One region of the Desulfofundulus sp. TPOSR genome, then DNA from elsewhere that is predicted to be linked to it. Evidence: a T-box and tRNA genes for the amino acid it is inferred to sense, from the RefSeq annotation. Region 1 holds a T-box; the other holds one or more tRNA genes.
What was found. A T-box is a leader RNA that pairs with one kind of tRNA and senses whether it is charged. The one in region 1 lies ahead of ileS (isoleucine--tRNA ligase), so its partner is inferred to be a tRNA-Ile.

Region 1 (6,711 bases):
CAGCTTTGGAAGCTATTAACACGTCAAATCTCAAGCCCCGCGATATCCAAGCAGTATATGTTGGCAACGTCCTGGGAGATTTTGAAGAGGGCCAGATGAACATTGCCCCTTTTTGCTCGGCTGAACTAGGTTTACCGCCGGAAGTACCGGCCACAAGGGTAGAGGGTGCCTGCGCTTCGGGCAGTGTAGCTATTAAGGAGGCCTTTATGGGGGTAGCCGCAGGTTTTTACGATATTGTCCTGGCCGGCGGCACAGAAAAGGCCACCGCTATGGGTACCCCCCTGGCTACTCGGACCTTTGCTATGGCCACTGATAGCCGTTATGAAGAATTTACGGGCATAACCTTTCCCGGAGTTTTTGCCCTATTATCCCACTTGTACGCCCGGGAGTACGGTATTCCCTTAGCTGAGCTTAAGGAACAAATGGCCATGGTGGCAGTTAAAAATCACCGGCACGGGGCACGGAACCCCTTGGCCCAGTTTCAGAAAGAAATTACGGTTGAAACCGTCTTTAACAGCATCATGATTGCCGATCCCCTTCAGCTCTACGATTGCTGCCCCTTTTCCGATGGGGCGGCGGCAGTTGTGTTAGCTGCTGAAGGAATTGCCGCAAAATTGGTACCCAAGCCAGTTTACATTTTAGGTATTGGTCAGGCTTCCGCCGGTTCCTTGTTCCGCCAAAGGGGATTGCCGCGGTTAGTGGCGCGAGAAGCAGCGGCTAAGAAAGCATACAGCATGGCCGGGCTATCTCCAGAAGATGTCCATGTCTGTGAATTGCACGACTGCTTTACTATCGCTGAAATCATAGCAAGCGAAGGTCTCGGCCTTTGTGAGTTCGGGCGTGGAGGCGAGGCGGCAATGAAAGGGGAAACAACCTATGGCGGGCGCGTTGTCATCAATCCTTCAGGAGGACTCAAGGCCAAGGGCCACCCCATTGGGGCAACCGGAGCGGCACAAGTATATGAAATTGTCAAACAGCTTCGCGGAGAGGCCGGCACACGCCAAGTGGATGGGGCTAGAGTCGGCCTGACGGATACATTGGGGGGTGACGCCAGTACGGTGGTTGTGACCCTTTACGGCATATAGTATTGGTTTTTAAGGAGGAAAAGGATATGGGTTATCCATTAACCTACCGGGAGTTTTATGAAAGTTTGAAAAAGGGGTTGCTTTTGGCCTTAAAATGCAAAAGCTGCGGCTTGCTTACTACGCCGCCTAAAATATGCTGTGCCGAATGCGGCAGTACGGAATTAGAGGTGGTGCAACTGAGCGGGATGGGCAAAATAAAGACCTTTACCATAATCAGGGTAGCTCCCGAGGGGTTTGAGCCGCCATACATTGTAGCCATGGTGGAACTGGACGAGGGCCCTTGGGTTATGGGAAACTTGATAGGCCTTGATCCCGATAGCATAACTACGGATATTTTAGACAGGAAGGTTAAAATTGGATGCCGCGTTATTCCTCCTGGGAACTATACCTCAGGTGAAGGGGTGGCCATTACTTTTTCACTGATTTAGACGGTAGAGAGTAGTTTATTAAAGTTTAAATTTAATGATTAGGTGGAGGAATAAGATGGAAATAAGAGGTTCTGTTTCGATAGTTACAGGTGGCGCTTCCGGGTTAGGCGAAGAGACGGTTCGAAATTTTGTGGCCAGAGGGGGGAAAGTAGCTATAATTGATCTGGCTGAAGAACGCGGCAATAAAATTGCTGCAGAACTAGGCAATCAAGTAGTATTTGTAAAAACCGACGTGCTGGATGAAATAAGCGTACGCAGCGCAATTGAGGCAACGATAAAACAATTTGGCGGCCTTCATATTGTTGTTAATTGTGCAGGCATTGCTGTTGCACAAAAGGTATTGGGGAAAAAAGGTCCCATGCCCCTAGAGAATTTTAATAAGGTAATTCAAGTAAATCTAGTGGGAACTTTTAATGTCATTCGCCTCGCTGCTGAAAAGATGATACAAAATGTGCCTAACCAGGACGGGGAGCGGGGAGTCATTATTAATACCGCCTCGGTGGCTGCCTTTGAAGGTCAGATTGGCCAGGCGGCTTATAGCGCCTCCAAGGGGGGAATAGTAAGCATGATTCTTCCAATAGCCCGGGAGTTTGCTCCGTACGGGATTCGCGTTATGGGTATCGCCCCGGGGATCTTTGATACTCCGATGTTTGAAAGTATTCCCGATGATGTTCGTAAATCCTTGGAGAAAATGGTTCCTTTCCCGTCCCGCCTTGGAAGGCCAGCCGAATTTGCCATGCTTGTACAGGCTATTGTGCAAAATCCCATGTTGAACGGTACTACCATTCGTCTTGATGGTGCCCTTCGAATGCAACCAAACTGACAAAGAGCATTTCAAGAACCGGAGCGATCTCGACTTTTTATTGGATAACCAGCGCGATGCGGAAATGGGGAGCGGAATGCGCACCAGCAAGTAGGCAGTGACCACAACAAGAAAGCCAATTACTTCTTAATCGATTACAAAACCCGGCACTTTCTCTGCCCGGGTAATTTTTTGCGATTATCAATATAAAAGTGATCCACCGGATAATGTCAAACTCCATCCACCGGTTTAATCCGTAAGGAAAATTTCTCCCGAAAGAGGCTATACGGCCATGTAAAATTTAAGTAGGTACCAGAAGGAGAACGATCCCCCAAAAAAAGAAATGAGACCTCGCCCTCAAAAAACACCGAAAGTCAAACTAAAGGAGTGTGAGGTCTCATGTTAAATATCGCCAAATAGTGGGTGCAGTCCTTCTTTTCGTCACCGGCCTAGTTAAAAAAAAAGAGTTAAGTTGTCAAGGGGTTGACATAATGAAAATGATTATTACTCCCCTTTATAACATGGTCATGGTCAGTCTGTCGAAGTTAACCTGATATGAGCACTACCGCCAGGAAAATCTTGAACGGCTCTTTGATGCTTATAACTTACGCAGCATCTTTCGGTGCCGGTAGGCAGAGCTGATCCGGGTATGGTACGAAGAATGCTTGTGCCGGTGTCCGGCCCCTGGTGCGACGACCCTGGTGTGGACGTTCCCAGTTGTAATAATGCTGGACATACACTTTCCCGATACCAGCCAGGCGACCGATAAGCTTCCCGTCCCGGCTCAACAGGTAACCTGGTACGGGGGCATGAACGTGCCGGTGTTGGCTGGCCTCCTTATCCAACTCCCATGCCGTTTTCTCTTGTGGAGGCTGCAAAGAGTCAACCCACTTAAAACGTTTTTGCCTGGTATTGAGACCGTTCCGTTTGAGTACTCCATATACGGCAGTTTCACCGACAATAATGCCGCCGTTTTCCGGCTTTCTCAGTTCAGCGCTGATTCTTTTCGGGCCGTAAGCAGGGTGTTCCTGGACAAAAGCCAGAATGGCTTCCTCAATGTCTGGTGGGGTCTGATTCGGTCTGATGCCCGGTACACGTTCTTTATCATAAAGGCCGGTCTCACCCTGTTCCTCATACCTTTCCAAAAACTTGTAGAGGGTGGTATGAGACATGTGACATATTCTTGCTATTTCCCTGCGTGTGTAAACTTTTCCCTGATCAAGTTGGCCGTGTAAAATTTCAGTAGGCACCAGAAGGGGATCAGCCCCCTGAAAAAGAAATGAGACCTCACGCGCCCAAAAAACACCAAAAATCAAGCTAAAGGAGTGTGAGGTCTCATGCTAAATATTCGCCAAATAGTGGGTGCAGTCCTTCTTTTCGTTAAGGGTCTGATTGAATTACTTGGTAGTTACAAGGACTTCTATGAACTTGAAAAAGGTATCCATGAGCTTTGTCAGAAAGTCTGCAACCAAATATTCACCTGGGCACTGGAACAGCTCGATACCCGCCTGATGAATGAACGTGACCGGAGCACCTGGAGGGTGGTTGGGTTTCGGGAAAAAACAGCCATCAGCACCTTTGGGGAATTTCCCTACAAAAGGCGCCTGTACAAAAACAAGAAAACCGGGGAAACCAGCTTCTTTTTAGATGAGCTGTTGGGCTGGCCGGAGCGGGCCACGATTACCCCTCGCCTAAAAGAACTGGCTGTCAAACTAAGCACTGAGCTTCCCTTTGACCGAGCGGCTGAGATTTTGAGCTACCTTGCTCCCGGGGTAAGTTCCATGACCATCTGGCAGGCCACCCAGGAAGTAGGCGAAGTTCTCCAACGCGAAGGCCAAGAAAAAAGAGCAGCAGTTTTTGAAGACGGCGAAGCTCCCGGAGGGAAAGAAGTGGCGCCGGAGCTGTGTATTGAAGCCGACGGGGTAATAATCCGCCTGCAAAGGGCAAAGCAGAAACGAGGAGAAATCAAACACATAGTAGCTTACGAGGGGAAGGAGCAAATAGACCGGGATCGCTTCGCCCTAAAAAACAAGCTTGTATTAAGCAGCTTAAATGAAGGTGAGGCAGCCTGGGAAGAAGGTTATGCCGAGATCGGGGGGAAATGGGATTTAAGCCAACATCCCTGTAAATGGTTTGGGCGAGTTGGATGACCTGCTGGCGGGTCTCCTCGGGAACAGCGTGAACCTGCTTGCGGCCCCGGTTCCCATGGACGAGGGCAGCAGGCCCCTGCGACTGGAATTTGGCCTTTAGCCTGTATACCTGACGTTCACTTAAGCCTAATACCAGGGCAGCTTCAAAGGTTGAGATCTGACCTTCCAAAACCCGCTGCAAAACCAGCATCCGCTTCAGTTCCGTCTGTGACAGGGTAACCATCTCCTTCATACTGACATTTTCACTGACGGATTTTACCCTGACAATATCACAGACGGATCACACGGATACAACCAGGCATGTTGACCTTACCCCTATTTTTTGTGTATAATACTTGTTGTTTATGTTGCAAAAGCTTATGTTGCAAAGCCTGTGAGCGGGACGAGTAGCCAGGTCCCTCCTGTTGCAGAGAGCCCGGGGAAGCTGGAAACCGGGTACAGGAAGCCATGGCGAAAATCACCCGGGAGGCGCCGGCTGAACGGCGGGATTATCCCCGTTTAGTAGGCCCGGACGGCTGGCCACCGTTACCGGCAAAACGAGGGGACAGGTTAGTGAACGTTAACCTGTCTATAAGGGTGGTACCGCGGGAAGATCCCGTCCCTTGGGGCGGGATTTTTTCTATTCTTTGTACACTTGGAGCAATTCCACGTGAAACCGAGGTGGTTGCTGATGGATTACAGTCAAACCTTGAACCTGCCTAAAACCGATTTTCCCATGCGGGCCAATCTGCCCCAACGGGAACCGGAGATTTTAAAATTCTGGGATGAAATTAATATTTACCGCCTCGTACAGCAAAAAAATGCCGGCCGGCCCAAGTTTATTCTGCATGACGGGCCGCCCTACGCCAACGGGCACATCCACCTGGGGACTGCCCTGAACAAGGTGCTCAAGGATATTGTGGTCAAGTATCATTCCATGGCCGGCTACGATGCCCCCTATGTGCCCGGCTGGGATACCCACGGGTTGCCCATTGAACAGCAGGCCATTAAAAACCTGGGGTTAAACCGGCATGCCGTTCACCCGGTGGAGTTCCGGCGCAAGTGCAGGGAATACGCCTTGAAATTTGTGGACGTCCAGCGGCAGGAGTTTAAGCGCCTGGGCGTGCGGGGAGACTGGGAGCATCCCTATCTCACCCTGATGCCCCATTATGAGGCGGCGCAAATTGGCGTCTTCGGGGAAATGGCCCGCCGGGGTTACATTTACAAGGGCTTAAAACCCGTTTACTGGTGTGCCACCTGTGAAACGGCCCTGGCTGAGGCGGAAGTGGAATATCAGGATAAAAAGTCTCCGTCCATCTATGTTCGTTTTCCCGTAAAGGATGGAAAGGGGCGTTTGCCGGCGGGCAGCCAGGTGGTCATCTGGACCACCACCCCCTGGACGTTAATTGCCAACGTGGCCGTTTGCCTGCATCCTGATTTCACCTATGTTCTGGTGGCCTCCGGGGAAGAGGAATATGTGGTGGCCAAAGAGCTGCTGCCTTCTTTTGCCCGGGCTGTGGGACTCAATGATTGGACCGTTAAAGAAGAGTTTGCCGGCAGCGACCTGGAGGGCGTAGTTCTGGGGCATCCCTTTATTGAACGGGATTCCCTGGTCATTTTAGGGGATCACGTTACCCTGGATGCCGGTACCGGTTGCGTGCACACTGCTCCGGGCCACGGCCATGAAGACTACCTGGTGGGGCAGCGCTACGGTTTGCCCATCCTGTCTCCCATTGACGGCCGGGGGCGTTTTACCGGGGAAGCGGGGCAGTTTGCCGGGCAGTTTTATACGGACGCCAACGAGGGTATCATTGCCGAGTTAAGGGCCAGGGGTAAACTGCTCAAAAGCGATACCATAAACCACCAGTACCCCCACTGCTGGCGCTGTAAAAAACCGGTCTTTTTCCGGGCTACGGAACAATGGTTTGCTTCTATTGAGGGCTTTCGCCAGAAAGCTCTGGAGGCCATCCGCCAGGTGCGCTGGATCCCGGCCTGGGGAGAAGAGCGCATTTACAATATGGTGGCCAACCGCGGCGACTGGTGCATTTCCCGGCAGCGGACCTGGGGCGTACCCATACCTATCTTTTACTGCACCGGTTGTGGCAAGGAAATTATTACCGAAGAAACCATATCCAACCTGCAGGAGTTGTTTAAGGAGCACGGGTCGGATATCTGGTTTATGCGGGAAGCAGCGGAACTGCTTCCCCCGGGGTTCAAATGCCCGTCCTGCGGAGCCGGCGAGTTTACCAAGGAAACCGATATCATGG
Region 2 (6,711 bases), on a different contig from region 1:
GAGCAGGCCTGGGAAATTAACGCCATGGTGCGGGATTTTTATCACCACTTTCTCATCCACCGGCCGGAGGCGAGGGAAGCCCGCAGCTATCTGGAAAGGCGGGGGGTGTCCCGGCATACCCAGGGGATTTTTCAACTGGGTTATGCTCCTCCCGGATGGGATACCCTGTTGCAGTTTCTTGCCTCCCGCAACTGCCCTTCCCACCGGGCGGTGGAACTGGGTCTTTTGATCAGGGGGGAGCGGGGAAAGCTTTACGACCGGTTTAGAAACCGCCTGATCTTTCCCATTTGCAATGCCCAGGGGCGGGTGGTGGGCTTCGGGGGCCGGGTACTGGATGACAGCCAGCCCAAGTACCTGAATACCCCGGAGACCATAGTATTTAATAAGGGGCAGCTGCTTTTCGGCCTGCATCTGGCCCGGGCAGCCATCCGGGAACAAGGTTATGCCATCATTATGGAAGGCTATATGGATGTGATTACCGCTCACCAACACGGCATTCACAATGCGGTGGCTTCCCTGGGGACCAGCCTCACTGCAGAGCAGGGCCATCTTCTGTCCCGTTACACCAAAGATGTGGTCATTGCTTATGACGCTGATACGGCTGGCGTTGCTGCCACCATCCGGGGGCTGGATCTTCTGCAACAGCTTGGATTTCGCGTGCGGGTGGTCACCATTCCCGAGGGTAAAGACCCGGATGAATATATCAGGCAGCATGGAAGGGAGAAGTGGCAGCAACTGGTGGAGACGGCGACCTCCCTGCTGGACTACAAGCTAAGCCGGGCGGCGGAAAAAGGTGGTGATACCGCTTCCCTGTTGGCCCAGGTTCTACCAAACCTGGCTGCCATGCCTGGGGAAGTGGAACGGGAAGAGGGTATTAAGCGGGTGGCTGCCCGTTTAAGCTTAAGCTGGGAAGCGGTGAGAGATGCTTTACAGCGATTTAGTAGAAACTCGGGAAAAAAATGGCCAAATCCGGATAAAATTGCTAAAAATAAGCATAATATAATAGCAAGCGCCCGAAATAAAGCGGAATTGCTCCTTGTCCAGCTGTTGTTGCATTATCCCGGGTATGTGCAGGAGGTTCGCCGGCAACTGGGCGAATCCTTCCCCAGGGACCCTGGTTTACGCCAGATTTACCAGTTTATCTGCCGTGAGGGGGAAGCGGTTCGGGTTGATCCGGCTGCGTGGATGCATGAATTGGATGAAGAAGAACAACACTTATTAAGCCAATTGCTCATGGAAAAAATACCCGGGGATGACCCGGTTAAAATAATTCCCGATCTTGTCTGTACCATTCAAAGAAATAATATACAGGAAAAAAGGGAAAGACTGGTACAGGAACTGGCTGAAGCCGAAAGGATTGGCGATCAGGGGCGTGTAGCCCGGATTTTAAGTGACCTGCAAAGTCTGTTACAGACCGGCAAACCCTTGTTGGAAAGGGGGAATGAGCAAATTGGGGGACGAATTGAGCAAACTTGAATGTGTCAGGGAATTAATCGAAAAGGGTAAAAAAAGGGGCGTCCTCACCTACAGTGAGATTATGGATACCCTGCAGGGTATTGATTTAACGCCGGAACAAATTGACGATATCTATGAAAAATTAGCCGGTATGGGTATCGAAGTGGTGCCGGAAATCCCGGACCTGGAACCTATAGATGACGCCGTTATGGAGCCGCCAGCAGAAGAGGATGTGGACCTTTCCATTCCCGAGGGGGTCGCCATAGACGATCCCGTAAGGATGTACTTGAAAGAGATCGGGCGCATTCCCCTGTTGACCCCGGAAGAAGAAATCGAATTGGCCAAACGCATGGAGCAGGGAGATGAGGAAGCGAAACGACGTTTGGCGGAAGCCAACCTGCGTTTAGTGGTCAGCATAGCCAAGCGTTACGTAGGCCGGGGTATGCTCTTTTTAGATCTGATCCAGGAAGGCAACCTGGGACTGATCAAGGCGGTAGAAAAATTTGACTATCGCAAGGGATATAAGTTCAGCACTTATGCCACGTGGTGGATCCGGCAGGCCATCACGCGGGCCATCGCCGATCAGGCCAGGACCATCCGGATACCGGTCCACATGGTGGAAACCATCAACAAGCTGATCCGGGTTTCCCGCCAGCTTTTGCAGGAACTGGGCCGGGAGCCAACCCCGGAGGAAATCGCCAAGGAGATGGGCATTTCCGAGGAAAAGGTGCGGGAGATCATGAAAATAGCCCAGGAACCCGTTTCCCTGGAAACGCCTATTGGGGAGGAAGAAGATTCTCACCTGGGGGATTTCATCGAGGACCAGGACGCCCGGGCGCCGGCGGAAGAGGCCTCTTATACTCTCTTGCGGGAGCAACTGGAGGAGGTTCTGAAAACCCTCACCGACCGGGAACAAAAGGTGCTGCGCCTGCGCTTTGGGCTGGACGACGGCCGCGCCCGTACTTTGGAGGAAGTGGGTCAGAAGTTTGGGGTGACCCGGGAACGGATCCGGCAAATTGAGGCGAAAACTCTGCGCAAGCTGCGGCATCCCAGCCGCAGCAAGAAGCTTAAAGACTACTTAGATTAAACCACCAGCCCCGGTATAATTTTTCTCCACAAAGCCATTGACCGGGGCTGTGTTTTTATGTATAATCATTTATGCACCGTTCTCCAGTCTCACATCTCATATCTTAATTTGTGGGCCTATAGCTCAATTGGTAGAGCATCCGGCTCATAACCGGCTGGCTCCAGGTTCGAGTCCTGGTGGGCCCACCAAAATGGAAGTCGGAGGTCGGAAGTTGGAGGTCAGAGATTATCATTGATTTTGAAGCCATTTTTTGGGTATGAAAGATATAGTCGGCAATTATTTCTGACTTCTGACTTCCGACGACTGACGACCGTTTTACGGCCCCATGGTCAAGTGGTCTAAGACACCGCCCTTTCACGGCGGTAACGCGGGTTCGAATCCCGCTGGGGTCACCATACGGGCGATTAGCTCAGCTGGGAGAGCACATGCCTTACAAGCATGGGGTCGGCGGTTCAAATCCGTCATCGCCCACCAGTGAAATCAAGGCCTCCCTGAATGGGAGGCTTTCTCTATAGAAGATAGCTGGATAGATTGCGAAAAGGCAAATTGCACACTTTCGCACACCGGTAAAACCAGGGTCCCCTTGAATAAGGGGGCTCTTTTTTTTCTTTCTAGCGCTTTAAATCTCTCAAGAATATTAAGTAAAAATTTTTTGTCATAACAGCAGGAAAAAACAAATATTTGTCTAAATGATAACTCATCTATTGGAACCCATTTTATTATTTGGAACAAGGAGGGGAGACAGCATGGCGGTGGAAAAAAAGGCGAAATTGCCCCTTGAGGGAGTCAAGGTGCTGGATATTTCCCGCGTCCTGACGGGGCCTTTCTGCACCATGATTCTGGGTGACCTGGGGGCGGAAGTGATCAAGGTGGAGATGCCCGGGGTCGGCGATGAGACCCGGAGCTGGGGCCCTCCCTTTGTTAACGGGGAAAGCGCCTATTTCTTAAGCGTCAACAGGAACAAGAAAAGCATTACCGTTAACATGAAGTCGCCCAAGGGGCGGGAAATCATCTACAGGCTGGCCAAAGAGGCAGATGTGATGATTGAAAACTTCCTGCCCGGAACGGTGCAGCGCCTGGGTGTGGATTACGAGCGGATTAAAGAAATTAACCCGCAAATTATCTACTGTTCCCTGTCCGGTTATGGGCAGGACGGCCCCTACCGCGATCACCCCGCTTACGACCTGTTGATGCAGGGTGAGGGCGGGCTGATGTCCATCACGGGGGAAAAGGACGGCGAACCCGTACGCATTGGCGTGGCCATCATTGATATTGGAGCGGGCATGTATGCCGTTATTGGGATCTTAAGCGCCCTGATGGCCCGCAGAGAAACCGGCAAAGGCCAGTACATTGACATCTCCCTCATGGATACGGAGGTTTCCTGGTTGACCTACATGGCCAGCAACTATTTTGCGTCCGGGAAGGATCCCATCCGTATGGGCTCGGGTCATCCTTCCATCGTGCCGTACAGGGCTTTCCGCGCCAGGGACAAGTATTTCATCCTGGCCGTGGGCAACGACGCCATCTGGCAGCGTTTTTGCGCCGCCCTGGACCTCAAGTTTGTGGACGATCCCCGGTTCGTGACCAACGAGATGAGGGTAAAACACCGGGATGAACTGGAGAAGCTGCTGGCTGAGATTTTCATCCAGAAAGAGGCCAGCTACTGGGTAAACTTGCTGCACGAGCACAAGGTGCCCTGCGGGATGATCAACGCCATTTCGGAAGTGGTTTCCCATCCCCAGGTGTTGCACCGGGGCATGGTGGTGGAAATGGATCATGAAAAAGCGGGGAAAGTCAAGGTGCTTGGCAGTCCCTTGAACTTCTCCGAAATGTCCATTGAGTACCGGCTGCCCCCGCCGCTTCTTGGCCAGCACACCCATGAAATCCTCTCGAGTTTAGGTTATACTGCCGCCGAAATCGAAGAACTAAAGGCGTGCGGGGCAATCTAAATGGAAGTCGGAGGTCTGAAGTTAGAGGTCTAAAAATTAACTTTAATTTTTGTATTTTTGCCGGATTGCAGGAAAAAAGAAAGAAATGTCTAAATAAGATAAATTAAATTTCCACTATTTATCGGAATGAATTTCATTATATGAAATGGTCTGATGCTGATGAGCAACACTCTACGCAAGGGCCTGATTGTCCTTCAGGCTATTTCGGAAAAAGGATCCGAAAACGGCTTGTCCATAAGGGAGCTTTTTCACCTCACGGGTTTTCCACCCAGTACCATCCATCGTTTTTTGCAAACATTTAAAGAATTTGGGATAGTCGAACAGGATCCTGAAACCAAAAATTACCGGCTGGGTCCCCAGCTGCTGAAGATGGGCTTGCAGGTCAGGGGAATGCTGGATTTGAGGAAGGCAGCCCTGCCCGTTTTAAAAGAGCTTACCCTTTGTACCGGCGAAGATTCCTATCTCACCGTTGTTCAGGGTAAGATGGGCATTTTCCTGGAAAGGTTTGAAGGCCCTTATCCGGTGAAAGTTATGGAACTTGTCGGCAAGGAGGTGCCCTTACACAGGGGTGCGGCCAGGAAGGCCCTGCTTGCTTTCATGGATGATGATTTTATTCACCTGTACATCAAAGAAATGACAGAGGACCAGGAGTCCCTGAACCCCAAAATGCTGTTGGAGGAGATCAAAAAAATCCGGGAACAGGGATACGCCATCACCTACGGCGACTATCTCGACCACGGCGTAGGGATCGCCGCACCGGTTTACGATTTTTCCGGCTCCGTCAGGGCCTCCATAGGAATCATTGGCATAGAAAGCCGCTTTCCCGAAGACCGGCTGCCGGTTTTAATCAGGGAGGTGAAGCGGGCTGCGGAAACATTATCCCGGAAACTGGGTTATTCCCAAGCACAGCCGTCCAGGGGGTTGTCCGGCTGACTAAGGGCAAAAATGAATTTCTCACCGGGGAGGAGATCTTATGAACTTCGATTTACCGGAAGAATTACAGGACATTAGAAGGCTGGCCCGCGATTTTGCCGTGAGCGAAGTGCTGCCCACGGTAGATGCCGACGACAAGGCACACCGCTTTCGCCGGGATCTGGTGGAAAAGATGGGGGAACTGGGCTTTTTAGGCTGCGTTATTCCCGAAGAATACGGCGGGAACGGGCTGGGCTACCTGGCTTTAGCCATTCTGGCCGAGGAAATAGCCCGGGTGCACAGTTCCCTGCGCATCATATTTGCGGCCAACACCCTTGGCCCGGCCATTACCATCTGGCGTCACGGCAGCGAAGAACTGAAGCAAAAGTACCTGCCGGGACTCACCAGCGGCAAGCTGCTGGGTTGTTTTGCCATGACCGAGCCCAACGCCGGATCCGACGTGGCGTCCATGAAGGCCCGCGCTGTTTTAGAGGGAGATTATTATGTTTTGAACGGCAGCAAGATGTGGATCTCCTTAGCGCCTGTAGCCGACATAGCCCTCGTTTACGCCTATACCGATCCCTCCCAGCGGGCCAAGGGCATGTCTGCCTTCATCGTGGACATGAAGAGTGAAGGCATTACCGTAGAAGCGATAACTGAAAAACTGGGCAACTGGTCTTCGCCCGTGGGTACCATTACTTTTGAAAACTGCAAGGTGCCCAAAGAAAACCTCCTGGGACGGGAAGGCCAGGGATTTGCCATCTGCATGCAGCAACTGGACAACACCCGCCTGGCCTCGGCCGCAGGTGCAGTGGGAGTGGCCCAGGCCTGCCTTGACGCCGCCATCGAATATGCCAATACCAGGGAGCAGTTTGGCCAGCCCATCGGCAAGTTCCAGATGATCCAGGACATGATTGCCCAGATGTGCGTGGACATTGAAGCGGCCCGTCTATTAACCTACCGGGCGGCCTTCCTGAAGGACAAAGGGGTACCCAACACTCTGGAAACCTCCATGGCCAAGCTTTTTGCCAGTGAAGCCGCCAATAAGTGTGCTGATTATGCCCTGAGAATATACAGCGCCTACGGCTACTCCGAGGAATACCCCGTGGCCCGGTTCTTCCGTGACGCCAAATACTATCAGATAGTGGAAGGCACCAGCAACATCCACAAGCTCATTATCTCCCAGGATGCTCTGGGTTATCGCAAAGCCAACCGTTCGTCCTGATCACGTCTGGAGGAGGAAGCATAAATGGATCGCTACCAGGAACTCAAGGAGAAAAAAGAAAAAATCCTGCAAATGGGCGGCCC

Region 2: it encodes a tRNA-Ile, which carries the amino acid that the T-box ahead of ileS (isoleucine--tRNA ligase) is inferred to sense. The anticodon was not compared.

Annotation. Positions count from the first base shown of each region.
Region 1 is NZ_JAAOEF010000001.1:334,256-340,966, reverse strand. It holds gene G7K71_RS01775 (thiolase domain-containing protein) at 1-1,085, shown strand, start outside; gene G7K71_RS01770 (Zn-ribbon domain-containing OB-fold protein) at 1,112-1,513, shown strand; gene G7K71_RS01765 (3-hydroxyacyl-CoA dehydrogenase) at 1,569-2,336, shown strand; gene G7K71_RS01760 (helix-turn-helix domain-containing protein) at 2,921-3,565, opposite strand; partial or broken gene G7K71_RS01755 (UPF0236 family transposase-like protein) at 3,653-4,432, shown strand; partial or broken gene G7K71_RS20140 (helix-turn-helix domain-containing protein) at 4,530-4,655, opposite strand; T-box leader at 4,830-5,071, shown strand; gene ileS (isoleucine--tRNA ligase) at 5,136-6,711, shown strand, end outside.
Region 2 is NZ_JAAOEF010000002.1:353,904-360,614, forward strand. It holds gene dnaG (DNA primase) at 1-1,476, shown strand, start outside; gene rpoD (RNA polymerase sigma factor RpoD) at 1,442-2,542, shown strand; tRNA gene G7K71_RS10275 (tRNA-Ile) at 2,655-2,730, shown strand; tRNA gene G7K71_RS10280 (tRNA-Glu) at 2,862-2,937, shown strand; tRNA gene G7K71_RS10285 (tRNA-Val) at 2,941-3,016, shown strand; gene G7K71_RS10290 (CaiB/BaiF CoA-transferase family protein) at 3,289-4,491, shown strand; gene G7K71_RS10295 (IclR family transcriptional regulator) at 4,651-5,424, shown strand; gene acd (glutaryl-CoA dehydrogenase Acd) at 5,465-6,628, shown strand; gene G7K71_RS10305 (acyl-CoA carboxylase subunit beta) at 6,653-6,711, shown strand, end outside.